DNA from 4 places in the Planococcus maritimus genome. Region 1 is predicted to be linked to each of the others. Evidence: riboswitches for the same ligand, from Rfam matches in the RefSeq annotation. Region 1 holds a riboswitch; each other region holds the start of a gene.
What was found. A riboswitch is a leader RNA that binds a small molecule or an ion and turns the genes downstream of it on or off. The one in region 1 is predicted to bind thiamine pyrophosphate.
Positions count from the first base shown of each region.

Region 2: it holds a riboswitch for thiamine pyrophosphate, as region 1 does, so the genes downstream of both, thiT (energy-coupled thiamine transporter ThiT) here and BBI11_RS08715 (YkoF family thiamine/hydroxymethylpyrimidine-binding protein) in region 1, are expected to answer to the same signal.
Region 3: it holds a riboswitch for thiamine pyrophosphate, as region 1 does, so the genes downstream of both, tenA (thiaminase II) here and BBI11_RS08715 (YkoF family thiamine/hydroxymethylpyrimidine-binding protein) in region 1, are expected to answer to the same signal.
Region 4: it holds a riboswitch for thiamine pyrophosphate, as region 1 does, so the genes downstream of both, BBI11_RS13620 (lipoate--protein ligase family protein) here and BBI11_RS08715 (YkoF family thiamine/hydroxymethylpyrimidine-binding protein) in region 1, are expected to answer to the same signal.

Region 1 covers NZ_CP016538.2:1,730,633-1,738,475, reverse strand. Annotated here, with positions in the region: gene BBI11_RS08740 (AI-2E family transporter) at 1-416, shown strand, start outside; gene BBI11_RS08735 (sporulation protein) at 484-903, shown strand; gene BBI11_RS08730 (energy-coupling factor transporter transmembrane component T family protein) at 994-1,743, opposite strand; gene BBI11_RS08725 (ABC transporter ATP-binding protein) at 1,724-3,160, opposite strand; gene BBI11_RS08720 (ECF transporter S component) at 3,147-3,728, opposite strand; gene BBI11_RS08715 (YkoF family thiamine/hydroxymethylpyrimidine-binding protein) at 3,721-4,323, opposite strand; TPP riboswitch at 4,404-4,508, opposite strand; gene BBI11_RS08710 (hypothetical protein) at 4,691-4,903, shown strand; gene BBI11_RS08705 (protein adenylyltransferase SelO) at 4,957-6,417, opposite strand; gene BBI11_RS08695 (hypothetical protein) at 6,899-7,708, shown strand.
Region 2 covers NZ_CP016538.2:973,455-981,297, reverse strand. Annotated here, with positions in the region: gene BBI11_RS04820 (GNAT family N-acetyltransferase) at 1-77, opposite strand, end outside; gene BBI11_RS04815 (M3 family oligoendopeptidase) at 79-1,878, opposite strand; gene BBI11_RS04810 (tryptophan-rich sensory protein) at 2,064-2,804, shown strand; gene map (type I methionyl aminopeptidase) at 2,849-3,601, opposite strand; gene thiT (energy-coupled thiamine transporter ThiT) at 3,763-4,224, opposite strand; TPP riboswitch at 4,434-4,533, opposite strand; gene BBI11_RS04795 (M20 family metallopeptidase) at 4,673-5,755, shown strand; gene BBI11_RS04790 (SGNH/GDSL hydrolase family protein) at 6,023-6,958, opposite strand; gene BBI11_RS04785 (aminopeptidase) at 6,971-7,843, opposite strand, start outside.
Region 3 covers NZ_CP016538.2:2,529,700-2,537,542, reverse strand. Annotated here, with positions in the region: gene BBI11_RS12705 (DUF6359 domain-containing protein) at 1-286, shown strand, start outside; gene BBI11_RS12700 (S1C family serine protease) at 446-1,558, shown strand; gene BBI11_RS12695 (GNAT family N-acetyltransferase) at 1,757-2,743, shown strand; TPP riboswitch at 2,949-3,050, shown strand; gene tenA (thiaminase II) at 3,140-3,829, shown strand; gene thiM (hydroxyethylthiazole kinase) at 3,822-4,583, shown strand; gene thiD (bifunctional hydroxymethylpyrimidine kinase/phosphomethylpyrimidine kinase) at 4,573-5,451, shown strand; gene thiE (thiamine phosphate synthase) at 5,426-6,043, shown strand; gene thiW (energy coupling factor transporter S component ThiW) at 6,040-6,528, shown strand; gene BBI11_RS12665 (TetR/AcrR family transcriptional regulator) at 7,052-7,606, shown strand; gene BBI11_RS12660 (MATE family efflux transporter) at 7,707-7,843, shown strand, end outside.
Region 4 covers NZ_CP016538.2:2,749,660-2,757,502, forward strand. Annotated here, with positions in the region: gene pepT (peptidase T) at 1-1,179, shown strand, start outside; gene lipA (lipoyl synthase) at 1,305-2,249, opposite strand; gene BBI11_RS13620 (lipoate--protein ligase family protein) at 2,246-3,085, opposite strand; TPP riboswitch at 3,174-3,280, opposite strand; gene BBI11_RS13625 (STAS domain-containing protein) at 3,433-4,452, opposite strand; gene BBI11_RS13630 (hypothetical protein) at 4,587-4,817, shown strand; gene BBI11_RS13635 (pyridoxamine 5'-phosphate oxidase family protein) at 4,879-5,301, shown strand; gene BBI11_RS13640 (RrF2 family transcriptional regulator) at 5,330-5,764, opposite strand; gene hmpA (NO-inducible flavohemoprotein) at 5,980-7,161, shown strand; gene BBI11_RS13650 ((2Fe-2S)-binding protein) at 7,262-7,843, shown strand, end outside.

The DNA of each region.
Region 1 (7,843 bases):
GCTTTTTGATCATCGGCATGGATTATGCGCTACTGCTTGGCGCGCTCGCGATGGTAACAAGTGTCGTGCCATACATTGGTCCAGCGATTGCCATTACGCCTGCTGCGATCATTGCGCTTGTGACGTCTCCATTCATGCTAGTGAAACTGGCAATCGTCTGGACTGTCGTGCAGCTGGTGGAAGGCAATTTGATTTCGCCGCAAGTGATGGGCAAGACGATGTATATCCATCCGGTCACCATCATTTTTGTGTTGCTGACTGCTGGATCGCTGTTTGGCATTGTCGGGGTCATTTTAGGAATCCCGATGTATGCTTTATTACGGGTTATTATCAGCCATTTGTACAAGCTGTTCAAAAGACGTTACAATCGCTATGAGACCAACTTGGACAAACAATACGACTATACTGAACTTTAAACTTTCTGTTTGCAGGAAGCGCAAAAGTGGTATGGAGAATTATCAAATTTTGGGGGTATAGATTTTTATGAAATTCAAAGACTTTTTATCTTCGATCGGCATCGGGTCGGTCAAAGTAGACACGGTAGTGGAGAGGCCGCATCTTGAAGAAGGCGAAACCTTGAACGGTACGGTCTATTTGGACGGCGGGAGCGGCGATCAGGAAATCGATTATATCGAATTGCAAGTGATTCGGTTGGTGGAAGATTACCGGGAGGACAGCGATTTCGATTTTTATGAAACGCCTGTCGCCAAGCAGAGCTTGGAATTTGCAGGTTCCGTCAAATCGAAAAACACCGTTATGCAGCAATTTGAGATTGTGCCAGATGAGCGTTGGGAGCTAGAGAATACCAATGCGAAATTGATTTTGCGTACTATTGTTCACGTGAAAAACGGCGTCAACGTACAGGACGAAGACGAAATCACTTATGGCAAAATCGATAGCTGAATTGTAAATATCAAAATTTAGATATAATTTTATTATGTAAACTAAAACCACATCCCCGCAATGATCGATCATTGCGGGGATGTGGTTTATTTACGTCCAAAATATCGCGCTGCAACTTATGGTTAGCACCAGTGAAAACAGGGCGAGCAGCACGAAATCCTTTGGAGCTAATGTGATTTCGCGGTAATGCGTTCTTGCTTCGCCGGTAAATGCTCGTGCCTCCATCGCAAAAGCTGCCCGCTCGGCTTTTCTGACAGCACCAGCAAGCAAAGGGATGAGTAAGCGGCGAGATTCAGTTAACCGTTTGAAGGTGGATGATCTAGAGCCTGTCCCTCGAATGCGGTGAGCCTGCTGCAGCTGCACGAATTCTCTTTGAAGCACCGGAAGAAATTGATAGCTGATCAGCACGCTGAAAGCGAGTTTTGGAGACAGTTTCCATTGCTGCATCAAACTTTGGATAAAATGGACCGGGTTGGTCGTGAAGGCAAACAACAAGGAGATGCTTGAAAATGCCAATACACGTAAAGACAAAGACCAAGCAAGTTCCCATTGTTGTGCGGTGATGTCGATCGTTCCGATGGTCCATAGAACGGGGCTGTCGCCGGGCTGTCCGAAAACCAAGGTCGTCCAGAAATAACCGAATGCACCAATCAAAAATGGCAGCATGGCAAGCGACCAGCGTTTCCAGTTGGTTTGGCTAAGCAGTAGCTGGAGCAAGACGACGCCCGCAAAAAACAATAGAGGAGTCCACGGGTTAAAGAAAAACGCCAGTGTCAATATGCAAGCTGTGACAGCCAAAAACTTCACGCTTGGATTCATTTCATGCAAAAGCCGGCGCATGATAGCCCCCCTTATTTGTGGCCTGCAGCCGGTATTCCGCCAACAGCGTCGAGTTTAAAAAAAGTTCCTCGGGCTGAAAAGGACCAGACAATCGGCCGTCTTTCATCAAGTGGACTTTGTCCGCAATGCCCGAGGCAAAATTCATATCGTGCGTCACTACGACCAAGGCACAGCCATCCTGCGCGCGGCTTTCGATTTGGCGGTAAAGCTCCGTCAATGCCTTTAGGTCTTGTCCAGCGGTCGGTTCATCCAGCAAGAGCACCTGACGCTCGTCAGCGAGCATCGCGCCGATGGCCACACGGCGCTTTTGGCCGTGGCTTACGGAAAATGGATGGGCGTGAGCGATTGACTCCAAATCCAGTGCAGTCATTAAATAACGCAGCTTTTCGGCAGAACAGTTTCCTGAATATGCTAATTCTCCCTCTACACTTTTCGACAAAAACAATTGCTCGGGCGACTGAGGCACAAATCCGGCACGCGTTCCAGTGATCGTTCCGGTATCAATTTTTAAGATGCCGCATAGCGCTTTCAGTAAGGTCGATTTGCCGCTTCCATTTGGCCCAGCAATGACTGTGATTTCACCAGAGCGTAGCTGGAGACCAATATTTCGAAGGATCGATTTCGAAGCATAGGAGACACAAACGTCCGATGCCTCGAACAATACTTCTTGGCGGATTGCTGATGTCCGTTCTGGCAATATCGGAGCGTCTCTTTCTGTGAACAGCTGGTCTTTTCGGATGGCGCCATTTTCCGATATGGCAATTTCCCGGTCAAAAAATGAACCCCATAATTCCAGTTTGTGTTCGACAGCGACGACCGCAATGCCACTTTTTTGCTGGAGATGATCCAACCAAGAGACAAATTCTTTAGCCGTCAACGGATCAAGGTGGGCAAGCGGTTCGTCGAGCAATAGACATTCAGGCTCCATGATCAGTGCACAGGCCGTGGCAATACGCTGTTTCATTCCGCCCGAGAAGCTTTGAATGACCCCGTGACGCAAATCCTCGAGGCCCGTCAAATGCAAGATTCGGTCGATGCGTTGTGGCATTTCTTGCCGGGGCACTTGAAGATTCTCCAAGGTAAATGCCAGTTCTTCTTCAACCGTCGGCATGCAAAATTGGCTATCAGGATCTTGAAACACCGTCGCTATTTTCCGGTTGACTTCACCAGGGGCATAGTCCTGTGCCAAACGCCCGAAGATCCGGACAGATCCCGACACCTCGCCATCGCAATTATGCGGGTATAGCCGGTTCAGTACATAAAGAAGTGTAGACTTGCCGCAACCGCTGGGCCCTGTAATAACCAGTCGCTCTGTTGGATGGATTGCGAGCGTGATATGGCGCAAGGTCGGCTCCGCCAAGTCCGGAAAGCGAAGGCTGAAACCGTCGATTTGAAAAATTGGCTCAAGCACGGGCATCACTCTTTTCCGCTTTCGCGATGGCATAGCCTCGGAGTGAGCCAGTCGCAAGCAGTGAGTCGGCGATGTATTTGCCGCCAATGCCCGCGATAATCGCCCCGCTCAACACGCGCAACGTAAACATCAAAGCGACAAAAGAAGGGTCCAAGGCGGCATAACCCGATAGGAAATAGCCATAAACGAAACTAAAAACACCAGCGCCGGCTCCTGCAAGCATTAAAATGGCTAAATGAAAATGACGATAGCGAGTAAGCGCGAATGCCGCTTCTGCACCGAGCCCTTGAATAATGCCTGACAAAATGAGCCTTGGCCCGATGGCATTGCCGAGCATCACTTCAATGGCAGCCGCCAAGGTTTCAGGCAATAAAGCGGCGCCAGGTTTTCGAATGATGTACATTGAGATGATGGAGACAATGAACCAGATGCCAAACATCCACTCATAGGCGAGCGGCCCGATAATGCCTGCCCATAAATTGCCGATATGTAAAAACAGCAAGTATACAATGCCGAAGACGACGCCAAACAAGGACATCAAGACAATTTCTTTTAGTTTCCAGCCTTTAAGCATGTGGATCACCTGTGGTGTGGGAAGGACTGTTAATGCTCATGGAGACGGTCATCACGAGGTGCGGGTATTGATCAGAACGTGCTTCTGAAAAACTCGCTTCGTAAAAAGAAAAGACCTCATGAATGTCCCCGTGGATGCCGCTCGCGTAATGCATGGAATCGTTCCAGACGCCAAATTCTTTGGCACGTTCTACTTCGCGGTAAATGACTGCCATATAGTCGGGATTGTTCATCGGATATAGAGCAAATTGAGACGACACGTATTGCTCGGTGCTGTCTTGGTTCACGGGTTCATCTGGTGCTTCTAAATACACATCACCTGCCGTATCACCTGGACATCCGGCTGAAAAAGTGCCGGACAAGGCAATGTGTTCGCCTGTCTTCGCGGCGTGGAGCGCCAATGTCTTTGCAACATTGAACACGTGCTGTTGTTTGCCGCGGATGACCGTCGAGACATCATCGGTCTGCATCCAAACGTGGGACGTGTCGGTTTCTTTTAACGCCCCTTTAATAATGCTGATAAAATGGCCGCTCATCGGATGCAAGGAAAAGCGAAATCCGACGATTGGGCTGGTGCCGCATGAATATGGTTCCATATGGAATCCCTCCTAAAAATATGCACAAAAAAGCCGCATCCGTGAAGATGCAGCCACTATTCCATATTTCAAAGTCATGTCGGAAAGTCACCGCACTTCCTCACGCAGGTCTTAACCTGATCGAGTCATAAGGGATCGGAGCAATAGCTCTCATCTCAGCAAAATATGCACCCCCAGTGCAGAAAAACGGTATGCGGTTTTTGGTGTCGGGTTTTCCCGATGGCTAAAGTGTAAGGCAAACCTTTCACCAAGTAAAGCGATTCTGAAAAATTCATCACAAACAAGAAAATCGCCATGGATGTGAATACGTGCTAAAAAATCGGGTAAACCTATAACAGATAAGCATTTGAGGAGGAATCCAATAACTATGGAATCAACAAAAAAATTTCGTGTCGTCTATCATTTCGGTGCAGGCGTCGAAGCAGTCAGCACAGTCGAAGCCGATACCCCGAAACAAGCAGTGAGCGGATTGGATGCGGACGATTTCCGTGAATTCATCGGCGACCATAACACGTATTACCAATTCAAAATGAGCGAAGTCAAAATGGTCAGCGTCACTGAAGTAACAGAAGACCAGTAAGCGAACCGAGAAAATCCCCTGCCTATTCGGCAGGGGATTTTTCCATTTCTATTCTATGTGCCGCAATAGGTTTGGTATGGCGGCGTTGAAGGGGGCGGCGGGGAAGCAAAGGACTGTTGCTCGTCTGAATGACCATAGGGATCCCGTAGAATGTCCAATAACTTCTCCATCACTTTGTAATCGCCTTGCGCCGCGGCTTCAAGAGCAGCTTCAACGCGGTGATTGCGCGGGATGACAGCTGGGTTTTTGCTCTTCATGAGTTCGAGAATTTCTTGTTTTGAACGCCCCTCTAGCTGTTGGCGGGCTGTCCAGCGATTGTGCCATTCTTTAAAAGCCGGGTCGTTTGCCAATGCTGGCTCTTCGACGGCTTCGAAGGTCAAGGCTCGGAAAGTATTGGTAAAGTCTGCTTGCTTGTGCTGCATCAATTCGAGCAAGGTGTCGATCAACTGTTCATCTTCTGGCGTTTCCGTAAACAAGCCGAGTTTTTCACGCATGCCCGTTAGGTACCATTGCTTTTGCAAGCTTACGTATTCCTCGAGCGCATCTTGCATGGAAGACAAAGCTTGTTGTTGTGGAATGTCATCCAAGAGCGGGAACAAGGATTCTGCAAAACGCGCCAAATTCCATCCTCCGATAAGCGGTTGGTTGCGGTAGCTATAGCGTCCGCCGGCATCAATCGAGCTGAACACCGCCGATTCATCATAATGGTCGAGAAAAGCGCACGGTCCGTAGTCGATCGTCTCTCCGCTGATTGCCATATTGTCTGTATTCATGACGCCGTGGACAAAACCGGCAAGCTGCCATTTCGTGATAAGAGAAGCTTGTCGCTGTGCTGTCTGGCGGAATAATTCGATATAGCGGTTTGGCCCCGTAATATCTGGGAAATGGCGTTCAATCGTGTAATCCGCTAACGCCTTCAAGTCTTCCGTCGAGCGATATTTTGCAGCAAATTGAAAAGTGCCGACACGGATATGGCTCGAGGCCACTCGTGTCAGGATGGCACCAGGTTCTGCAGAATAGCGCTGGATTTTCTCGCCTGTAGTGGCTACGGCAAGACTGCGGCTCGATGGGATGCCGAGTGCATGCATGCTTTCGCTGATAAGGTATTCTCTCAACATAGGACCGAGTGCTGCCCGGCCATCCCCGCTCCTGGAAAAAGGGGTCTTGCCGGAACCTTTTAATTGAATATCGAACAGTTCGCCAGTTGGCGTTATTTGTTCGCCTATCAACATCGCGCGGCCGTCACCAAGCATTGTGAATTGGCCGAATTGATGGCCGGCATATGCCTGGGCGAGCGGCAAGCAGCCTTCAGGAAATCGATTGCCGGCAAAAACATCAAGAGCAGAGGGGCTGTCTAGCTGCTCAGGATCTAGGCCGAGAGCTGCGGCTAAGGTTTTGTTGACAAAGATTAACTTGGGGGATGTGACTGTATTGGCTTGCATCGGGGCATATAAAGTTTTCGGCAGGCTTGCATAGCTGTTCTGCAAGTTCCACCCGATCATTGTGTCGTTCATGAAAGCGCCTCCTACTATCAATTTTTGTGCCTATTGTTTCTGTTATTATAGCCACAATAAAAACCGTGAAACAACCATAGCGGGTTGTCGAGGATAAATGGAATAGTTCTCATCTTTTTATTGCAAAAGCGGAAATTTTAATTAAAGTATTTGTCTTAATACAGACTGTCTTGGTTTAAATAGGAGAAAATCAACTGAAAAACAGAAATAATGTGTCAAAGCAGTGAAATAGGGTGCTGAAAGACTATAAAACTTCATTCTATGCACATCAAATGGTACAGTTAACTATAACGAAAACATGAGGAAGCCATGTCCGGTTTTTCAGGCTGGTATAAGGAAAGGCTCGTGCTGGATAAAAAAAGGCGGCAAAACCTGGCTTGTGTTTTTGAGAAGATTTTTTCTCGTAATAAAGTGGACTATAGGCAAATGGAGAAATTTGAAAACAAGCGAATACCGGACATGAAGAGAAGGAGTCAAACCATTGAAAACTACGGAGCAAGGAATCCGCTATATTGAATTGACTGAAGGAGAGCCGGCAATGGATATTCCGGCAATGGTGAAAAAAGCGAAAACAGCGTATAAGCCGTTCAATTTTAAAGACAAAATTGAACTACTCGTCTTTTACAATGAACGTAAAGATTTTAGCCATACGATTTTTACCGAATACGGCATCATGGACGATGAGTTTGATGGAAAGAAAGCGGTCCATCATCCGTTCGGCGTCAAAAGCATTATCGGTATTGAACTTTCCGGAGATGAAACCATCCAGTTGATTGCCTTTGTCATTGGCCGAACGATCGAACATTTTAAGCAAAACATGGACATAAGACGCCACGAAGAGTGGAGAGATTTGGATAAAAGCGATAGTTACCGGTGCTGGCAAACGTATTTCTGCCAGGTCCACAGTTCGGTCATTCGCTATAGGCTGGAAGGTTCGGCGGAATTGTTTTTGAAGAGCTTGCCTTTCGTGCTGGCGAAAAAGGAAGAAAGTTTCTCCCCCTCGCATATTACAGCGACCTTCCGCCATATAATCCATACCTTAAGCGAATTGTATGCCCTGCGGCAAGCGGGCGAAACGGAACAGGCCAATGACCATATGAAAACGATCAGCGAACTCACCGATCCGTCATTTATCGAAATTTATGACAAACTCTATACTGAACTGGCAGAATATCTGGAAACGCTTGGCGTCAAATACAATGAGGTGCACGATTTTTCGATTTTCTCTTCTATCGAACAGCACAAAAATCAGTTGGCGGCACTATACGGAACATCCGCACAACAACCATAAAATGGCATCAAAAGAAGCCTCCGCAACAGCGGGAGCTTCTTTTTTATTGTATGGATATTCAGAAAAATCAAAAAGGGGCTAGTATTTTAAAGGCAATATACGGTACACTTTCTATTAACGGAATGATTAAGGTTT
Region 2 (7,843 bases), 760 kb from region 1:
ACCTTCACCATATCTTCGGCGTCTTCTACGGTCAATGTCCGGAGATAACACGTTTTCCCCTCAAAAAGCAGATTCATCTTATCCCTCTTCTGCAGTCAATTTGATGAATTCTTCGACATCTTTTGTGCATAATGCAATGCCTTTTTCCCAGAATCCTTTTTCAGTGATGTCTTCCCCTAGATGTTTCATCGCCAATTCTTCTGTGCTCATGATCGCCGTATCGCGCAGCAAAGCCATGTATTGCTCTTCAAATCCTTGTCCTTCCTCAAGCGCTTTAGCATAGACGCTGAGTGAGAACAAATAGCCGAATGTGTAAGGAAAATTATAGAACGGCACATCGGTAATATAGAAATGCAATTTCGATGCCCAGAAATGCGGATGTCCTTCTGATAGACTGCCAGCAAAGGCTTCTTCTTGCGCCTGCTCCATCAATTCGTTTAAACGGCTCGTCGGAACGACACCATTTTTGCGTTCTTCGTAAAATCTCGTCTCAAATAGGAAGCGGGCATGGATGTTCATGAAAAATGCCACGCTGCGTTGGATTTTGTCTTCTAGCAAGGAAATTTTCTCTTCTTTATTGGATGCATTTTTGACCGCTGCGTCCGCTACGATCATTTCCGCAAATGTGGACGCCGTTTCAGCGACATTCATGGCATAGCTGCGGTTCAAATCATGCATCGGTCTCAGCGCATGCGTATGAAAAGCATGCCCCAACTCATGGGCCAGTGTCGCAACATTGGACATCGATCCGCTGTATGTCATGAAGATGCGCGATTCGCCGCTTTTTGGAAGCGATGTGCAAAAGCCGCCCGGCATTTTATGCGCACGATCTTCCGCTTCCACCCATCCATTTTCTAGCGCATGGCGGGCGAAATTTTGCAGTTCCGGACCGAATTTCCCGAAATGGCGGATGATGAATTCCGAACCTTGCGCGTAATCGAATTGCTGGGCGTTTTCTACAACCGGTGCCTCGACATCGTACCAGGCCAACTGGTCTTTTCCGAGCATTTGTGCCTTATGCGCCAGATAATCCGCAAACGGCTGTTTGTGTTCACTGATTGCCTGCCACATAACGTCCAAGGTTTCCTGCTTCATGCGGTTCATCTGAAGCGGTTCTTCCAGCACATTGTCAACTCCGCGCTTTTTATACATCTGCAGGCGGAAGCCGGCAAGTGAGTTCAAGGTTTTGGCGAACAGCTCTTCTTTTTCTTGCCACACGGCTTCCAACTTGTCATAGGATTCTTTACGCACTTGCTCATTTGAGTGAGCACTTAAATTATTCGCTTGTCCGACCGACAAGGTCTTCTCTTGCCCATCTAAATTTACTTGTACTGAGATGGCGGCAATCAACAAATCGTATAATTCGCTCCACGCGTGATAACCGTCTATGCCAAGCGAGGTGATTAATCCTTCCTCTTGTTCAGACAGCAAACGCTTCGCTTCTTGCCGCCATTCATCCAAAATAAAAGCGAATTCTTTCAAGTTTTCCGTCTTCAACAGCTCGGTCCAGACGTTTGGATCCGTTTCCATAAGCGCCTGCTTAAATTTTAAAAATGCACTTTGGAAGCGGGATCTCATGAGCCCGACTTCGCTTTGCAGCAAAGACGCTTTTTTATCTTCTGTGTTTTGCGCCATTAAGCACCCGATAAAAGCGCCCGCTTGACGGATATCTACCGATACATCACTCGTCTGCTCAAGGAATTCTGCGATCCGCTGTGCGTCGTCTGTTTGTTTCGGCACAGCGAATTGTATCGAAGCCTGCTCGAATTCCACTAATTTTTCCGCTGTCGTTTCGAGATGCGTTTTCAACTCAGCTGAATCACTGCCACCTGAAAACACATTATCAAGTTCCCATACTTCCGGATATGTATTGGTCATTTTTCTCCCCCTGCGTTTACGAATTTTCTAAATACATGAATAAGTATAACATTTCCCTATGTGGAACGGGAACGGCGACTGCCCTGTACTTTTCACGATATCGCCATTTTTCAAAAACTTCCTGCACTTTCTTGTTGGTGGTGTGGGCTGGCGAGTTTATACTGATATTTGAGGAGGGATTTCATATGATTCGCGTACTGCTGATGACGCTGGCATTTATTGCTGTCGTCACCACGAATGCCTTGGCGAATATACTGCCGATCAACGGTCAGACTACCGGTGAAATCTCCGACCGTGTGCCGGTTCTCTTCACGCCGGCCGGTTATGCATTTTCCATCTGGTCCATTATCTACATCTTATTGGCTATTTGGATCATCGGCTTTTGGCTGCGCTTGAAAAAAGGCGTGCACCCACAAGCAAAAGTCTCACTGTTTTTCATCTTGAGCGCTGTTTTCAATATTGCCTGGCTGCTTTGCTGGCATTATGAGTTCTTTATTTGGTCGATCGCTGCGATGATTGCCTATTTAGTGTCGCTGATCGCTTTGTATTTGGAATATGGCAACGACCAACGGGGCTTTATGGAACGCTTGCCGATTTCCGTCAATCTTGGCTGGATCAGTGTGGCGACGATTGCCAATATCAGCTACGTGCTGACTGTCCATAGCTGGAGCGGCTGGGGGCTGAGTGATCAATTATGGACAGTTATTATGTTGACTGTCGCAACTGCACTTGCGCTTCACATCCGCTTTCACCATTCAGATATTCCGCTGACTTTGGTGTTTATCTGGGCGTTCGTTGCAATTGCCGTCCGCCACGGCATGGATGAGTTACTAGTCAGCACGGCCGCTTTGTTCCTGAGCGGCGTTTTGCTAACGGGCATTTTGTTGATCAAGAAAAAACCGTCAAAACCGGTTATAACGCCATAAAAAAACAACCATCGGCTGATGGTTGTTTTTTTGTATTCGATGATTTATTTTTCCAGTTTCGTCAGCAAAATCGGTTCGCCTTTAGTGACGAGTACAGTATGTTCAATCTGGGCAACCAGCGATTGATCCGGTGTGATAAAGGTCCAGCCGTCGCCAGATTCGATAATATGCTCAGCCTTTTGGGAAATAAACGGCTCGACTGCCAGCACCATGCCTTCTTTCAAAATCGTTGTTTCCCATGCATCGTAATAATTAAGGATATATTGCGGCGCTTCATGAAGCGATTTTCCGACGCCGTGGCCAGTCAGGTTCTTAATGACAAACAAGCCTTGGTCTTTCGCTTCGCGCTCCACTGCTTTGCCGATCTGATTTAATTTAGCGCCGGCTTTTACTTTCATCATAGCTCGCTCGAAGGCAGATTCTGCAGCTTGGCAAAGCTTTTCTTTCGCTTCATGCCCTTCGCCGACCACGAAGGAAATGCCCGTATCGGCAAAATATTCACCGTACGATCCGGAGACATCGATATTTACGATGTCGCCGTCATTAATGACGCGCTTTCCTGGAATGCCATGCGCCACTTCTTCGTTGACGCTGATACACGTATAACCAGGGAAGTCGTATTCCGATTTAGGAGCAGAGACGCCGCCCCATTCCTTGAATAGCTGCCCGCCCAATTCATCGAGTTCTTTTGTCGTAATGCCAGGCTTCACGGCGGCTTTCATCGTTTCTCGGATTTCTGCCACCATCTGTCCCGCTTTTTTCAAGCCTTCAATATCTTTTTCATTCGTCGCTATCATAAATACCCTTCTTTCACACTATTCTATTTGAGCATTATAACATAGAATAAGCCGCTCTCGCTTCTCACACCTTCCAAAAGCAATACCGTAAAACTTCAACCAAACACGGGAATTTGTCATGTTATCCATAAAAAAACCCGCCTATCGCTAGGCGGGTTCGATCAAGAATCTGGCTGCGTCAGACGCGGCGCTGTCAAGAATAGCAACGAACAGACAATGGCCGCGACGATTGCGACCGGTATCATGTAAGTAGCATTATAAGCCGCTGAGTAGATAAAGACATTGCCATCAGCAAACATGCCGAAAAACAGGATTCCCGTAATAACATGGATCGCATAACGGAGAAACGAACCAATCAAGACGCCAAGTGCAACCATGATGATGACATTGCCAGTCTTTTTCGCCCGTACCGCCTCTAAATAACGGCCGCGCATCAAACCGGCAAGGCCAACGACGCCATATGCCAGCAGATAATCCAAGATGACTTGCATGACCACAAAGCCGAATGATAACGGCGCTACCGAGATAAAACCCGTCACAATCTGCAATAAGCCGACAAGTAGGCCTGTGACGACGCCTGCTGCGACGCCTCTGCGGAATGCCATTAGCACAATCGGAATCATGACCAAGCTGACCGATCCCCTTGCGGCATGCGAAAGGCCACAAAATCCAAGACAAAGCCGAGAGCTGCAAAAATTGCAATTTCGACCATTAACAATACACGTTTATTTCTCATTCAAACTGCCTCCTTTTGGATTTGCACATCACCAGAAGGGCCGTTTTACAAAACCATAAAAAAACGGCGCCAGGATAGATCCTGGCGCCGCTCGGGCCGGTTTTCCATCCACATCCCTGCGCAAGTGTTACCTTACAGGTTCGAAGGGTAAGAACTTACTCGTTCACTCTCAGCCAAAGCTCCCCTTGTGGTGTATACAATTATTCCGCTATTATGTGTATTGTACACAACGCCCGCTTGGCTTGCAAGGCTGTTTCAGCTAAACGGATTAGGGTAGTTAGGAATTAGCAAACTTTGCGGAAGGTGGTGGAGGCAGCTTGAAAACTGCCGGTTCAATGATTGATTTATTAAAGGATTTGATCAAGATTGAAAGCGATACAAAAGAAGGGGCAAACGAAGCCTTGTTGTTCTGTTCAGAATGGCTTAAGGCTCACGGGGAAGATGTCGAAGTTCATGATAACGATGGCTACCTGATGCTGACCGCCGCTAAAGGGCGAGGCGATGATAAGATCATTTGGAACGGCCATGTCGACGTCGTGCCGGGGCGTAAAGAGCAATTCTCCCCGATTGAAGACGGCGACAAACTATATGGCCGTGGCTCTGCTGATATGAAGGCAGGTGTCGCAGGAATGATGCAAGCATTCGTTGAACTTGATGCGGCCGCGTTACCACGTGAAGTGCATCTACATATCGTCACCGATGAAGAAACCGGTGGGCATTACACTTCAGAGTGGCTTGTCGATCAAGGCCATTATGGTGATTTTGTCATTTGCGGCGAGCCGACCCATTTGAAGATCGGGTTGCAATCAAAAGGTATATTAAGAATGGATATGACATTCAAAGGCAAACCAGCACACGGCTCGCGTCCATGGGAAGGCATCAACGCTATTGAATCTGCGATGAAATTTCATGCTGGCATGAAAGATTTGCCATTCCGCAAAGAATCGACGGAGTATTATGAGCAAGCTTCTGTTAACTTAGCAATTATCGATGCAGGTGATCGCTATAATGTAGTACCGGACACGTGTAAGATGGCCTATGATATCCGCTTTATGCCAGGCCAGGACAAAGACGAGATTGTTCGTCAGATGGAACAGCTTGCCGAAACGCTAGCTGTCGAGATGGATTTCCAAGCAGGCGGCTCTACCCCTGCATTGACGACGAAAGGCGATCATCCGTATATCCAAACTTTGAAGAAAGCTGTCGAAACGAAGCTGTCGGAACAGCCGGTGCTGTTCGGCCAGCACGGGGCTGCCGACACCCGTCATTATGCCAAAAAAATCGGCGGTCAAGGCGCAATCGAATTTGGGCCGAGTGGAGATGACTGGCATGGCAACGCAGAATACGTCTCCATTTCTAGTGTCCATTCCTTTAAAGATATTTTGATAGCGCATGCCCTTGCCCCGGCGAATGTTTAATTAAGACAAGACCCGGGAAAACACTACTAAACCTCAATACGAATAGATGAATGGAGCGATAAATATGGCGATTGGAAGACTTGTCAGATCTGCGATTAAATACGGGCCGATTGCTTACCCGATCATCCGCAAAGTAATAAACAACCGAAAAAAGAACAACACAACTAATGAAAACGATACTCGCAGCGACTCGCGAAAAAGCCGCTGAACGATAAAAGGCCAGAGAAAATGAATCATTTTCTCTGGCCTTTTTCTATTGCTTACATGCTAAATGAGCGGCAATGCCTGACGGATCGCTAGATAATCCAGCTCCTCGCTTTCGGAAGGCTTAGCAGCAGAGTCGTCGCTAGAAGCATCCTCTGAGGCGGGTTGTTGTTGCGTCCCCTCGCCTTCATCTGCTTCCTCTTCCTGCATTTGCTGAATTTCCTCGAAACTCACAGGTGCTAGTTCAGGAAGTTCAGCATCTTCTACTTGGAACCCTTCCCCATAATGGTCGAAAAACGCGTTCGCCATTTCCTGGTAGCCATTCATATTCGGATGGACGTCTCCAGAATTCGGGACGAGTTCCACCGCATCCTCGCCGAAACGGTCGGATACATCGACGAATGTCGCGCCCGCCTGTTCTGCTTGTTGTTGAAGGATTGCGTTTAACTGCTCCAACTGCTTAGCCGTCCCTTGCTTTTGGCTGTCACGGGCATGTGGATAAGCGAAATAATAGCCCATTACATAGATGTCGGCTGACGGTGCAAGCTCTTCTAGTTCGGAAAGAATGGTTTCAACGTTTTCTCGGGCCCCATTCAATGCGTAATCTGCCTGAATCTCGCCAAAGCTCAGAGCTCCTTCAGCTGGAGTTGCTTGGACAAGTCGCAGCAAATCGTTCGCCCCGGCAGACACCGTGATGATATTTGCCGAACCCAGCAGCTCTTTTGCCTCATCCGATTCAATGCTTTCTAGGACGTCACTTGTGGTGAAGCCAGGAAAAGCTAAACTTTTCGAATAGAAGGCAAGCGGCTGGTTGCGTGTCAATTCCTGTGCAATCAAGTCTGTATAACCGCTGTCAATTGCCCGGTTCGGCGTCTGGCCTGCCGCCAGTGAATCGCCGATGGCCACATAAGCAGCAGGTATTTGCGGCTCTGCCGATACGGTGGTGCCCATAGCTATTAGCAACAGCCCCGCCGCCACTGAACTCATCGTCTTTTTCATGTAGTCACCTCGTTAGAATGCCCAATTTCCTTGTCGGAAAATGGCTTCGGTTGTGCCGTCTTCTGTAATCCCGTCAATGTCCATCTCGCTCGAACCAATCATGAAATCTTCATGGACAATCGATGTATTCAATCCATAATCCTGCAATTGATCGCGCTCGAGATCTGTTCCACCTTCGAGACAAGTTGGATAGGAGTCGCCAATGGCCAAATGATTCGATGCGTTTTCATCGAATAAGGTGTTATAGAACAAAACGCCAGACTTAGAAATCGGGGATTCCACTGGTACTAGCGCCACTTCTCCCAAGTACGCTGCCCCTTCATCGGCTGAAATCAGTTCATCCAACAGCTCCTGTCCGACTTCTGCATGGGCTTTAACAATGCGACCTTTCTCAAAATACAAGGTAAAGCCATCGATAATATTGCCTTGATACACAAGTGGCTTTGTGTTGCGCACAGTGCCTTCGACTTCCAGTTTAGCCGGCACGGTATATACTTCTTCTGTCGGCATGTTAGCGATAAATGGCACATTGTCTGGCGTGTGGGAAGCTCCGGTCATCCACATATGGCCCGCCGGTAAGCCAATCGTCAAATCGGTTCCCGGTGCACGGTAATGCAATTTCCGGTAATGTCGCTCATTCAAAGCAGCTGCCCGCTGTTCCAAATTTTTGATATGCTCTTGCCAGAGGGCGACCGCGTCACCATCTCCAATGCGCACGGTTTGGAAAATCGCTTGCCAGAGGGTTTCCATTTGGTCCTGTTCGTCCGGGAACACTTTTTCTGCCCATTTTTCAGAAGGGATGGCGACGATCGACCAGGCGATTTTGTCGGACCCAACAGCCTGACGGTAGCGCTCTAATGCTTTTCCTGCAGATTTTTGCCCATC
Region 3 (7,843 bases), 800 kb from region 1:
TGCCAAGCTGGTTGGGTTCCGCCCGACTTTGACTAGCCAGTTTGATATCGCGGTATTGAATGCTTCAGGTACGAAACTGGATATGAAATTTGACGACACGGTGCAATTGAGATTCGCAACTGATGCAAGTGTCCGAGTCCAGTTCGGTTCACACGTCGACAAGCGTGGCAGATGGCAAATCATGAAAGGCAGCAAAAACGGCTCGACCTTCACACTGGAAGTCAAAGAGCTCGGCAATTACACGGTCGTCACGAACAGAGGGCGATTGGTGAAAAACAGAAGATAAGTAAACAGATTAAAGGCTGGGAGGGCATTTGCTCCCCCAGCCTTTTTGTGTAAAAAAAAGTTCTTGCCAAAAACTTATCAAAACAAGGGTTCCAAGCCTTTTCTTTTTGAATTGGGGGTTGCTATAATGAACTCACAATAACGGAAGCGGGTTGAGACGATGGAAAAACGGATGATGCAATGGCTGGTAGTTTTTCTGTCAGCGATGATCCTTGCGGCTTGTGGAGGAACCGATACCGAAGCGCCGCCGGAGACAGAAACAGAACAGGGAGATTCACCGGTTGATACGGTCGCACAAGAAAAAGGCGCCATGATTGCGAATGCCAAAACACATGTCTACACCATCTATACCGATTTCGAACAAGGATCAGGATTTTTGTACAATGACGAAGGGGATATTTTGACGAATGCCCACGTCGTTCGCGATGCGACGTTTATTTCACTCGTCAATAGCGATGGGCAGGAGTTCGCCGGGAAAGTCATCGGCATATCGCTCGATGAAGACTTGGCGCTTGTGCGCGTCGAAGATTTGGCAGGGAAAGACCCGCTCGAACAGGAACTGGAACCGGTGGATAGCGGGACGCCGGTCATCGCCATCGGCAGCCCTGAAAATGCGGCGAACACAGCAACAGAAGGCGAAATTACCAACACGGGGGTCGATTTTTCGGAAGTCTTTGTTTACGATGACCTCTATGAAATGAATGCCCTCATCAAAAGAGGTTCAAGTGGCGGACCGCTGCTGGATGCAAGTACCGGAAATGTGCTCGGCATCAATTCAGTTATGCTCGAAGACAATCCTGAGATCGGCTATGCGATTCCGCTGTATTTGAAAAAAGAGCTTTTAGACAGCTGGGCAGCGAACCCAGATCCGCTTCCGGCTTCGCAATTGGTTGAACCTTCGGTGAAGGATGCCTATTTTGACGAAGCGTTGCTGTCGAGTTTCATCGAAGCCTATTATGATTTGCTGCCGTATTCCATGAACGAAGAAGAGCTCAATTACTACTCCACGTATTTGGTGCCGGGAAGCCAGGCGGTTGAAGCGGTCGACAGCGTCGTCAAAGACTATTCTTCAGATGGCCGGGTGTTTGATTCGGTCGTGCCGGAAGTCAGTGCCGTCGAAATAGATGGCGACCGTGCCTATGTCGAAGCCGGGGCCGTATTCAATTACCATGAAGCGGACGGCGAGACAGGCACAATCGACCATCAACGGCGTTACACCGTGATAATCGATGAGTACGGGGATTACCAAATTGAATATGTAGAAGAAATGTAAGAGCCTCCGATTGTGGGGGCTCTTTTTTTACAGGGCGTGAAAAGTTTACTGCTAGGCTGCTTACTTAACCTCACTTTAACCGGAAGCCATTAAAGTTAGAACGTGAATACAACTTTGAACGTTTGCAACCAAAAAGATGAGGTGAGAACAGTGAGGGATATTTATTTCAGCAAAGCATACGGGAAGCTTTATGAAAAGATGGAAAACGGAAAATGTGTGTCGTTCACTCTCTTTCACAAACTAGGATCAGTCCATTATTTATTTATCAAAAGGGTAATTCCTATCGATTTATCGGGCAGTGGACCGTACTATGATTTGATCACCCCCTACGGATATGGAGGACCAATCGTTGAAGCTGAAGACGCAAGCGATAAGAAAGAATTATGCCAACTGTTTTTTCGTGAGTTTCGCAAATATTGCCAAACGGAAAACATCGTCAGTGAATTTATTCGCTTTCATCCCATATTGAAAAACGCCTCAGATTTTGAGGAATGGTACGCTATCGATTTTATGCGCAACACCATTCAGACGAGATTGCATGACACAGAAGATCCACTGATGACTGAATACACGCCATCGATCCGTCGATACATCCGCAAAGCATTGGAGCAAGGTGTGGAGTATAAAGTGTCTATCCATCCAAGCAATCTCGACCGATTCAAAGAATTGTACTTCCAGACGATGGACCGGAATAAAGCGGATGCATTCTATTATTTTACCGACGACTATTTTGATCAATGCCTCCGCTTACTGGGGCCGCAGTTGCTAGTTGTTGAAGTGATGTGGGAAGGGAATGTCATCGCTATGAGCTTAAATTTTATTAGCAACGGCGCAATCCATGTCCACTTAACCGGAAGTCTGGAACAATACCATCACTTGCATGCGCCAATCATCCTTCAATATGCTTTGCTCTGTTGGGGGATAGAAAATGGGGTAAAACTGATTCATCACGGAAGCGGCCGGACGAACGATCCGGATGATAAATTATATCTCTACAAGAAGAAATATGGTCGGAGCCAAGAGCTTGAATACTACACTGGCAAGAAAATATGGGATCTGGAAGTTTATAATTCGTTATGCATGAAAGTAAATGTGGAAGATGATTGTTCCTTTTTCCCAGCATACAGGAAGGGGCCAATAACCAAGGAAGAAAGTAATGCAGAAAGAGATACTGGTAATTGCTAATAAAGCCATTGATGGATCGCTTACGGGCAAGATCAACAATACCCTTTCAGCGAAGCTTCCCTTATCGAACGGATAACTCATCCAGACTCATCTTAATAAGGATATGACGCTCTAGCTTACTTAATAGGAGGGCAACACGAATTCAAAAAGTTTTGAATTCATGAGCCATCTATGGTATTCTATTGCCGACAATAAAAAAATATCGCTATTCCACTAGGGGAGCCAAGTTGGCTGAGACGGACAAGAGTCCGGACCCTTTGAACCTGATCTGGATTATACCAGCGTAGGGAAGTGGGCGAATTGTGAGCTTTTCTCCAATTTCTTCAGCTGACCTTTATCGCCGCTTCCTTACCTGGGAAGCGGTGTTTTATTTTGCCCAAAAAAGGAGAGAGCGACATGACATTTTGCAAAGAAATCCGGTTGGAATGCGCAGACCTATGGAACGCCAGTTTTGAACACCCATTCGTCAAAGGCATCGCGAAAGGCGATTTGCCGCTAGATGTTTTTAAATTTTATGTAATGCAAGACGCCTATTATTTGACCCATTTCGCGAAAGTCCAGGCAATCGGTGCCACAAAAGCGAAAGACCTCAAGACGACGCAATCCTTTGCGCACCACGCGGAACAGACCTGTGCCGCAGAACTGGCACTCCATGAATCGTTTATGGAATTGCTCGGGGTGACAGAAGAAGACTGGAAGCTATTCGAACCTTCGCCGCATGCCTATGCGTATGTTTCGCATATGTACCGTTCCGCGGAAGGCGATTTGGCGGATGTGCTCGCGGCCTTGCTGCCATGCTATTGGCTATATTACGAAATCGGCGAACGCTTGAAGACCGCAACGCCTGAGGAACCGATTTTCCAGAAATGGATCGGCACTTACGGTTCTGAATGGTTCGGGGAACTGGTGAATGAACAGATCGAACGCATGAACCGCTTGGCAGAAGGCTTGCCGGAAGAGCGGCGCAAGGAATTGAAGACGCGTTTCATGAGAAGCAGCTATTACGAATGGCAGTTCTGGCAGCAAGCATGGACGATGGAAACCTGGGAACTGCCCGAGAAAAAGGAGCGTGTCCATCATGCTTAGAGAGTTGCGTGCACGAAAGCCGTTGATTCATTGCATCACCAATCACGTCGTCTCGAATTTCCAAGCGAACGGCTTGCTGGCGCTCGGCGTCTCTCCAGTGATGGGCGACGAACAACAGGAAGTGGCAGAACTTACAGGGCACGCCGATGCCTTATCGCTTAATATCGGCACCATTACGGAACGTTCTTTCCAGAGCATGCTCACGGCTGGTCATGCTGCAATGAAAAAAGGCATTCCGATTGTGTTGGATCCAGTCGGTGCCGGGGCGACCGTCTATCGTTTGGAAGCCGTCAAGCGATTGTTGACTGAACTTGATGTTACGCTCCTGCGCTGCAACGCCGGTGAGCTCGCGGCGATTGCAGGAGCCGACTGGCAAGCGCGCGGCGTTGATGCCGGAGAAGGCGAAGGCGATTTGGCAGTTATCGCGAAACAAGTGGCTGATGAATACCAAACAATTGTCGCTGTCACTGGAACACGCGATCTGGTGACAGACGGAAAACGCACCGAGTATATTGCAGGCGGAGATCCGTTGATGGCATCGGTCACGGGGATGGGTTGTTTGCTTAGCGCGGTGCTTGCCGCATTTTTGACGGATAAAGAGAGTGGTCAGCTTGATGCGGTCGCTTTTGGCTTGCAACTTTATGCTAATGCAGGCAGCCGCGCGGCGAAAATTGCTTTGCACCCTGGAGCATTCCAGATGAGCTTTTTGGATGAACTCTCAAAACGGCAGGAGGCGCTTGTTCATGGAAACTAAAGCCCAAGTATTGACGATTGCCGGATCCGATTCTGGCGGCGGTGCGGGCATACAGGCAGACTTGAAAACCTTTCAAGAGCTCGGCGTATTTGGCTGTTCCGCCATCACAGCGGTGACTGCACAAAATACGCAAGGTGTCCACGGCATTTACCCAATGGATCGGCAAGCGGTCAAGCAACAGCTTGATGCAATCGGAACAGACTTTGACATTCGAGCAGTCAAGACTGGCATGTTGTTTGATGCAGGAATTATCGAAGAAACTGCACAAGGCATCAAACGCTACGGGTGGGAGCAGCTGGTCATCGATCCTGTCATGATCGCAAAAGGTGGTGCATCTTTGCTTCAGCAAGAAGCGGTCGAAGCGATCACATCACTGCTAGTGCCGCTCGCTTCTGTTATTACACCCAATATTCCGGAAGCAGAAACTTTGAGTGGAATCGATATTACCGACGAGGTGTCGCGAAGAAAAGCGGCAGAAGCAATATTATCGCTTGGTGCGTCATCAGTCATTATCAAAGGTGGGCATAGTACGGACCCTGACGTTGCGGAGGACTTTTATATGGACCAGCAAGGAATGATCATCCTGCTGCGTTCGGAACGCCTCCAGACAAAACAGACGCACGGCACGGGCTGTACATTTTCAGCAGCGCTAACAGCTGAACTCGGCAAAGGCAAACCGGTGGAAGAAGCATTATTTACAGCCAAGGAATTTATCCACTCGGCGCTCGCGCATCCACTCGGCATCGGCCATGGACACGGCCCGACGCATCATGCGGCGTATAACGAATCAAAGGAAAAGGAAGTGGTCCATCTTGTTCGGGAATCCAGCGATTTATTTTCTCATGGGTACGACAAACGCCGGTACTAAAGAGCCGCTCGCACTTCTCAAAGAGGCGCTTCAAGGCGGCATCACGCATTTTCAGCTGCGCGAAAAAGGGAACGATGCGCTCACGGGCGATGCACTGGTAGAATTCGCTGCCAACTGCAAAAGCTTATGCGGTGAATACAATGTCCCGATGTTTATCAATGATGATGTTGAGCTCGCCTGTACGATCGAAGCGGATGGCATCCATATCGGACAGGACGATATGGGCTGCGGCCAGGTAAGAAAGCGGATTGGCGCATCGATGGCTCTTGGAGTATCGGTGCATTCCGTCAAAGAGGCTAATGAAGCGCTGACTTGCGGCGCGACCTATCTTGGCATGGGGCCGATATTCGGGACGCGCACGAAAAGCGATGCAAAACCGCCCGCCGGCGTCGCTGAAATCATAAAAGTGAAAACACAATATCCGAATGTGCCAGTCATCGGCATCGGGGGCATCGAACCGGGCAATGCCGAAATGGTATGGCGGGCAGGCGTGTCCGGCATCGCTATTATTTCCTCGATCGCGCAAGCTGAGGATGTAGCAGGGCAAATCGAGCGATTCAAGCAATCAATTCCGGGGAGGCGCGTCGGATGAATACGAGAAAACTGGTACTGATGGCGATGTTCGTGGCACTCGCTGTCGCCGGTTCCGCGTTCGTTTGGTTTCCGGCAGGCATTGCGCGAGCATATCCGGTCCAGCATGCCATCAATGTCATCGCGGCCGTCATCTTCGGCCCGGGGCCCGCTGTGGCCATTGCGTTATTGACCGGCGCGGTTCGCGTTTTGACTGGGACCGGCTCCTTGCTCGCATTTCCAGGCGGCATGATCGGCGCCTTGCTTGCCGGGGTCTTTTACCGTTATAGCGGGCGAGTCGGTTTTGCGGCAACCGGGGAAATTCTCGGCACCGGCATCCTCGCCTCGCTGGTCGCCGTACCATATGCACGCGTATTAATGGGAACGGAAGTCGGCGCCTTGTTCTTCATGCCGCCGTTTCTCGTATCGAGCATCAGCGGGGCAGTGCTCGGCGTCATACTGGTCTACCGTTTAGAAAAAACGAAAAGCAGTAAGTTATTGGCATGACAAACAAGGAGCGGCTTTATGAGCCGATTCTTGTCAGGCTGTCGAGAAAGTAAAAAGCCGTGTTTTCCGAAGCTTACCGCTCGCTTTCCGTGGGCTCGCGCCCAAGCCTCCTCAGCCGCTTTGAAACCCTTGTGCTCCTACATCTGCGTGGCAGATGCGTCGCAAATGAATGCGTTCAGCTAAGCTTCACTCATTCATTTCTTGCGGGGTCTCGGTCGTCTCGCTGATCCACAGGAAAGATAAGGTCGACCTACGGGAGGCATTATCTTTGCGAAAGTAATGCGCAGCATTATTGAGCAGAAGAGCTTACGAGCGAACGCTTCTCCAAATACTAGGACAATTCATTGGTTTTTTCATTGTGAAATAGTGTCAAACTCTTTTTGTCAATAGAGGATTATAGACGCCTTCAACATTCTAAAAGGATCGGCTTTATGAGCCGGTTCTTATTTACGTCTATAAATCTCTCTGCTTGAACTAATAAAACGATTATAGTATTATTAGTTTTCATAAAGGGGGTTCGGCTGTGAAAAACCGGATAATCCAAGCATTTATCGAAGAGACCCGAAACAACGGGATTAAATTCACCATGGACGATTTGGCCAAACGGCTCGGCATCAGCAAGCGTACCTTATATGAGAACTTTTCATCCAAGCTGGAAATCCTGGAAACGATCATCGACCAGGCATTTTCCGAGTACAATAGCCGCGCGCAAGCGATCCGTGAAGATGAGGCACTCGATTTGCAGGAGAAAATCCATCAGCTCATCGTCTTAATCCCGACGCATAATGACTTTTTCGATTTGCGTGTCCTGGAGCAGTTGAGACGTTATTACCCGGAACAATGGCAGCGCGTCGACCGGGAAATGAACCAATGGGATGACTTGAAGCAATTGCTCGAAGAAGGCATGGACAACGGATTGATCAAACGCCAAAACATCGATTTATTGATGAAAATGATTTTGAACGTCGTCAATATTTCCTTGGATCAGCAATTCTTCTCAGAGCAAAGCATCTCCATCAAGGAAGCGGTCGAAACGATGAGCGAATTATTATTGGACGGATTCGTCAAAAACGATTAGGAAAAATGCTGGCTACTAAAAGCCAGTATTTCTTCGGACTAATAAAACTTAAAAAACAAAAATGGTTTTCAGTGTTTTGAAAGCTAGGAGGTAGTTCAACATGGCAAAAGCAATCGTTCATCGTCTAGATACGGAATCCGTCGGCAAGGCATTCGTCCGCTATTTGGTGCCATCGACCATTGGCATGCTGCTGATGGCGATCAATATTGTCGCAGATGGCATCATGGTCGGCAACCG
Region 4 (7,843 bases), 1.0 Mb from region 1:
AAAATCGACACGCAATCCGATTTTGAAAAGGATGCAACGCCCTCAACACCCGGCCAGTGGGATCTCCTCGCTGAACTGGAAAAAGAAATGAAAAGCGTCGGCTTAAAAGAAGTTGAAGTCGATGAGCACGGCTATTTATTCGGCACCTTGCCGGCTACTACTACTGAACAGCGACCGGTCATTGGTTTTTTGGCACATGTCGATACCGCGACCGACTTTACCGGCAAAGGCGTCAATCCACAGCGCATTGAAAAATACGACGGCAAAGACATCCCATTAAACGGCAAAGTGACGATGAAAACGGCTGATTTCCCGGCTCTGCAAAATTACATCGGCCATACTTTAATCACAACAGATGGCACGACCTTACTTGGTGCCGACAACAAGGCAGGCATTGCTGAAATCATGACAGCGATGGAATACTTGATCGAACATCCGGAAATCGAGCACGGTAGGATTCGCGTCGGCTTCACGCCGGATGAGGAAATCGGCCGTGGCCCGCATAAATTTGATGTTGCCCGTTTCGGTGCCGATTATGCATATACGATGGACGGCGGTCCGCTTGGCGAACTTCAATACGAGAGCTTTAATGCCGCAAGCGCTAAACTGACCGTCCACGGAACGAGCGTCCATCCAGGTTCGGCAAAAGACAAAATGGTCAATGCCATCACGGTGGCCACCCGCTTCCAAGCGAAAATGCCTGCCGATGAAGTACCCGAGAAAACAGAAGGCTATGAAGGTTTTATCCATTTGAATAATTTCAACGGTTCTGTCGAGCAAGCAGTGCTCCAGTACCTTGTGCGCGATTTCGATAAAGGCAAATTCGAAGCGAAAAAACGCCATATGGAACAAGTAGCGGCTGAATTGCAAGAAGAGTTCGGGAAAGAAGCAATCGAACTCGTGCTCGAAGACCAATACTATAATATGCGCGAGAAAATCGAGCCAGTTATAGAAATCGTCGACCAGGCAGAACAAGCGATGAAGACAGTGGCAATTTCACCTGATATCCTGCCTATTCGAGGCGGCACAGATGGGTCCCAACTATCTTATATGGGCTTGCCAACGCCGAATATCTTTACGGGCGGCGAAAACTATCATGGTAAATTCGAGTTCATCTCTGCAGAGAACATGGAAAAAGCCACTCAAGTCATTGTGGAAGTCGCAAAAACTGCAAAATAATTGGCTTTCCCCTGAGCATTTCCCAGGAAATATTCAATAAGACTCCATAAAAAAGCAGCGGCCTGTGCCGCTGCTTTTGTGTGTACAGAATGTATCTCTCTGTTCGCCTAGTGCCATCACTCTTCTCAGAACTCGATACGATCGATTTTTGCGCCTGTCGATTCGACGCCTTTCATGTATTTGATGCGTTTCTGGACAGCGGTTTCGTTCACTTGCTCATCCGCATGGTAAGACGAACGCACCATCGGGCCGGCCTCGCAATGCTTAAAGCCTTTGGCGAGTGCGATTTCTTTTAATTCCTGGAATTCGTCCGGATGGTAATAACGGACCACATCCAAATGCTTCAATGTCGGCTGCAAATACTGGCCAATCGTCATGATGTCGACTTTGTGCGCCAACAGGTCATCCATCGCCTCGATGATCTCTTCTTTCGTTTCCCCGAGTCCCACCATAATGCTCGACTTGGTCGGCACATGCGGCGCGATTTCCTTGACACGCAATAACAATTCCAGCGAACGGTCGTAGGTTGCTCTTGCACGGACACGTTTTGTCAGGCGGCGCACCGTTTCGATGTTGTGGTTAAAAATATCGGGTTCGCTGCTCATGAGCATGTGCAGGCTTTCGTAATCGCCTTTCATATCGGACGGTAAAATCTCGACTGTGGTTTCCGGCATTTTCCGGTGGATCGCGCGCACTGTTTCTGCAAAAACTGCTGCGCCTCCGTCCTTCAAGTCATCTCGGGCAACTGCTGTAACCACCACATGTTTCAAGTTCATAATTTCCGTCGATTCCGCGACGCGCTCTGGCTCGCCCCAATCGAGTTCATTCGGAAGCCCAGTTTTCACGGCGCAGAATCGGCACGCACGTGTACAAGTGTCGCCCAAAATCATGAACGTCGCGGTACGGCGTTCGCTCCAGCATTCATGGATATTCGGGCATTTCGCCTCCTCGCACACTGTGTTCAAGTTTTTCTCGCGCATCAATTTCTTTAAATCGTTATACGTTTCGTTCGTATTTAATTTTACCTTTAGCCATTCGGGTTTACGTTCACGCTGCTTTGTCTTTGTCATCGCATAAGTTCCCCTTTCTCTTCTCGTCTGTGGTTCCATTGTTCACTTGCGTATTTGGCTTCGAGCATGCGTACTTCTTCCAGCAATTCAGCAGGCGGTTCGAATTTTTCCAAGCGTATGCCAAGTCCTTTTCCAAACCCACTCTTGAAAGCATTCTGGGCTACTTCTAAACTTATTGGTTCCCCCATCAGCTCATTGATCGCAACGGCGCGTGACCGGAACGCTCGGCGCGCTTTTTCTTTCACGGCTTCGTTCGGATAGACAAATAGTTCAAACAAACGGTTCTCATCCAGCTCGAGTGGAATCGATCCGTGCTGCAAAATGATGCCTTGTTTTCTTGTCTGTGCGCTGCCGGCTGCTTTGCGCCCATCAACCGTCAATTCATGCCAAGACGGTTCTTCGAAACAGACTGCTGACGCTTGTTTCGAACGCTTTGTTTCTGCCGCAAGCTGTGCCTCGATTCCCAAATTGCGATAGCCTTCAATCAATCCGCGTGAAATGACCAAATACGCTTCTTTCACTGATTTTGGCATGGACGGATGCTGCTCTGGAATCACCACGCTATAGGTGAGTTCTTGGTCGTGAAGTACAGCTTTGCCGCCTGTCTGTCTCCTGACCAAAGGAATTCCCAATTGTGCAGCACGTTCAAGATCAATACTGCCATTCAGTTTCTGGAAGAATCCCACTGAAATTCCGGCTGGCGCCCAAGCATAAAATCTAAGGACTGGTTTCATGCCAGTCTTGCGCTGCCAATTCATCAAGGCTTCATCCATTGCCATATTGTAGGCCGGCGTGCAAACTCCCGACTCCATATAGCCCCATGTTTCATCCAAAATATCTCAACTCCTCTCAGCTTATGCATGACTCCCGAGTGCATAAAAAAACACCGCTTTCCCATGGGAAAGCGGTGTATGCAGGCAAAAGAAAGCATACGTACCACTTCCCTCCGCTGGCATGGTCCAGATCAGGTTCAAGGGGTCCAAGCATTCGCTCGTCTCAGCCAGTCAGTTCCGGCTCCCCCAGTGGTCAGCTATGTATAGTTCTCCTAGAGTTTACCATTCTCGCGAAAAAATCACAATATACAAAATAGTTTTTTCTTTATCAATTTAAGGATTTTATGGACTCGCTTTTATACAAAAAGAAACTCTCCCATTTCCGATATCCAGGAGAAGGGAGAGTTGCTTTAGATAATGGTTTTACCCTTTTGCGCCAGTGCAAAATGGATACTGTGCTGGAGCGTGCGGAAGCAGTCGTAACTTGAAAGGTCTACGCCTGCTTCTGTAATCGTCATGCTAGTATGCGGCGAAATGCCTGCTAGTATAGTCTTTGTACCAATTAAAGAAGCCGCAGAGCCCAATTTTTCAATCAGCATCGCTGTATGTTGGTTAAAGCTTTCATTCAGCCCCGTCAAATCGAGCAGCAAATAATGGGCTTTGTATTTCGGCAGGTTCTCAAGTGTTTTGACCAATAGTTCCTCAGCACGCGCTTCATCGTACCGGCCAAGAAGCGGGACGACGACAATATCTTCTAGTACCGGGATGAGCGGCGAGGAAATTTCACTGATCATGGCGTGAAGATCTGCTGTCTTTTCATCTACGAGCTGCTCCAGTTCACGGATTTTTTCTGATTCCTTGCGGCGTGCGAGCGTATGAATATTCTTTTCAATCGTTTCGTCCGATGGAAAATAACGAATTAAGCATTCGTCGTGCCCTTCGATTTGCGAATGGACGACATCGTACCATATACTGCGCCCTAAAAGAGAGCTAAAGATGCCGGCATAATGAGCCGGCAAAAAACTGCCACCGGTCTTTTTGCCTTGTGCGAGATTAATTTGGTATTCCCAGCTGTCTTTCAACATTACTTCCAATGTTCCTGCCGATTCATCCAAATTGTGAATAGATGCTACTCCCCAGCCAGCTGATGCATATGTATTAGTAATGAGTTCAGATGCTTTCATTGCAGATATGCCACCCATGTTATGGAAATAGGCTCCCACTACTTGGCCTTGGCGAAATCCTGTTGACTCTAAAACGACAGCAGCCGCATCTTCACCCGAAATTTCTTCGATAGAATCGAAAAACATTTTCATTGCTGTCGATGTCCAAAACAGCACGGAATTCTGTCCTTCAAACAGAAAACGCCCTCGCGAAAGGTCCCATTCAAAATCCAGCCCGCCCACATTTATCTTCGGTTGTTGCGTCATTGTATAGCCAGCCTCCTTATTTTGAACTATTAAATTATCATACGCCAGCCGACGATCTCCAGCAAGTTCTAATGTTTTAAAGCATGCCGATTAAGGAATAGAAGGAGAAGAACGCTAAAGGAGAGGTGCTAACGATGGCAGAAGAAAAACGTTTCAACGAAAAGGAACGCAAATCAAGCGACGGGGCTCCAATGGATAATCCTGAGCAAATCAAGACGGACAAAGAAACCATGACCGAAATGCATGAAGAAGAAATGAACGTGGACTCCATTCCTTTAGAAGACTTGAAACAGGATATGGAAAACGAAAAAAATCCGCGCGACACTAAAGATGATTCAGCCAGCGAGGAAAAACATCCAGAATGATCTACCCTCACGGCTTTTAAAGACAGTATTTTAAAAGACTTACCTTAAAGGAGAGATAGAAATGGCACAAGAAGAACTAAAACAGCAAGCATTAAAAATCATGGAAGACAGCATGATTGGGACCTTGGCGACCATCAAAGAAAATAAGCCGCATTCCCGTTACATGACCTTCTTCAACGATGAGTTTACTTTATACACCGCGACTAGCAAGCAAACACAAAAAGTGGATGAGCTGGAACAAAACCCGAACGCCCATATCCTGCTTGGCTATGAAGGTGAAGGCATCGGCGATAGCTTCCTTGAAATCGAGGGACAGATGTCGTTGCGAGATGACCAAGAATTGATTGATAAAGTATGGAATGAACATTTAAACGGTTGGTTCGACGGTCCTGAAGACCCGAACTTAATTATCTTAGCAATTACACCAACACGTGTCCGTTTGATGAACCGTAAAGGCAAAGATCCACAAACGATTGAACTGTAAACAAAAGCCTCCAATCATGGAGGCTTTTTTACGTGCGCAGCAAGTCGCGCAATCCTTCTTTATTGAACAGCAAATCTTGCAGGCTGTATTCATCCAATACGGCTAAATAAGCATTCAATGCCTTGCCTAGAACACCACGAAGCCCACAGATTGGCGAGATTGGACATGTATTGGTCTCAGGATTGAAGCATTCCACCAAGTGAAAATCCTCTTCCATCCGCCGGACAACCGCCCCGACATTAATATTCTCGGGGAGATCTGCGAGACGCATGCCCCCGCCTCTACCTCTTACCGTTTCGATGAATCCCGCTTTGCCAAGTTCAAACGTGACTTTCATCAAATGATTTTTCGATATATGGTAAGCATCCGAAATTTCCTGAATGGTAGTCAGTTTGCTTTCTTCTTTTGTTCCCAAATAAATGAGGACACGCAATGAATAATCCGTATACATCGTTAATTTCATCGGTCTCACCTTCCCTGTTTGTCTATTATACGCGCCGCTATAATTCCTGAAAAGAAAACGCGCCCACAGAATCCCAGCTTTTTTAACTGTTATTACGTGTGTGACTTTTCTGTGAAATGAAATGTGTCTAAATTTTAAAGATGTATTTTAAATATATCTTTAAATAATTTTTCGGTTTATAGTGTGGTTATAGAAAACAAAAGGAGAGATTGACTATGTTATCAGAACAAACAAGAACCATCGTCAAATCCACTGCCCCTGTATTAGCTGAACACGGAAAAACCATTACCACTGTTTTTTACCATAATATGTTCAACGCGCATCCGGAACTTTTAAATATTTTTAACCAAGCCAACCAAAAACAAGGCCGCCAGCAAACGGCGCTAGCCAACACTGTTTATGCGGCCGCTGTCCATATCGATAATCTCGAAGCCATTCTTCCAGCAGTTGTTCAGATTGCGAACAAACACGTTAGTCTTGGCGTTAAAGCTGAGCATTATCCAATTGTTGGCGAATACTTGTTGAAGGCGATTGAAGAAGTGCTTGGCGATGCGGCGACGGATGAAATTATCAATGCCTGGGCAGAAGCATACGGCGTTATTGCCGATGTCTTCATCAGCATCGAGAATGGCATGTATGAAAAATCAGAAACACAAGAAAATGGCTGGAGTTTCTTCAAAGACTTCACGATCGCACGAAAAGTGAAAGAAAGCGACAACATCACTTCCTTCTATTTAAAACCCGCAGACGGAAACAATGTGCCTAGTTATGATGCTGGCCAGTACATTACAGTTCGACTGGCGATTCCCGGAGAAGAATTCCTGTTTAACCGCCAATATAGCCTGTCCCAAGCATCTCGCCCTGATGAGTTCCGCATTTCCGTCAAACGCGAAGCCGATAACGACCCGAACGGTCTAGTTTCTGTTTATTTACATGAGCAAATGGAAGAAGGCGACACCATTGAAGTGAGCGCACCTGCCGGCGAATTCGTGCTTGATGTAAAGCGCGACACACCTGTCGCCTTCGTCAGCGGCGGCGTGGGGATCACCCCGATGATGAGCATGTTCGAAACTGTTGCCACACAAACGCCAGAACGCCCGGTTTCGTTCCTGCACGCAGCACGCAACGAAACCGTGCATGCTTTCGATAAGGATATCCAACAATACGTCGCGACGATGGACAATGCTAAATACAAAACTTTGTATTCCGATGATCCGCAAGGCTATATCACGCGTGAATTATTGGAAGACATGATCGATGTAAACGGTGAAGTCTACGTTTGCGGGCCAGTACCTTTCATGGAAAAAATGATCAGCGAATTGCGCGTCATCGGCATGACCGATGCGCAGATCCATTACGAGTTTTTCGGCCCCGCAATCACGCTTCAAACGGTTTAACTGCCAAAAGAACGCTTCGCTGATGAGCGAAGCGTTTTTTTATTGTGGCTTGGCAGTTTTACGCTCTTCCGGTAGCATGGTGAGAAAAGGGGGAATCGTGATGCACTTGCCTATGGCCGCTAAGCACTCACTTCAAATGCAATCGGTCATCGTCGACCGCCTTCCTGCCCATCCCTTATCTTCAAACTCCCAGCTGTTGATAGAAGAGTTAAAAGAGTGGTGTGGAACGGAGAACAACGGAGTCGCAGTCTCCTATTTCTTTCGCCAATTCGCTTTGTTCGTGACAGCCCAATTCAACTTAATCCACCAGTACGGTGGCTATTTCAAGACAGCTCCTGAAAACCTGCGCTTTGGCAAAATACATAATTACGGCTTGCCGCTCATTTCGTTTCACGTAAGTGCTGCTGATTTTGTCGAAATACCGGCTGAACAACGACACGAGGCTTTCCAATATGTATTAATCGGGCAGACGGACGCGCTGCTCCAACAATTGCGCCGCCAGGCAAAAATCTCTGCTATTACATGTTGGGAAAATGTACTGGGTTCACTTGCCTGGCATTACGCTACACTTCAGAGGCAATATCCACGCACCGTCGCTGAAGATATCGACTGGCTGATGGATGATCACAACTGGAAACCGCTGCGCAAGTCGCAGTGGCAAACTTTCATCGGCACCGTACCG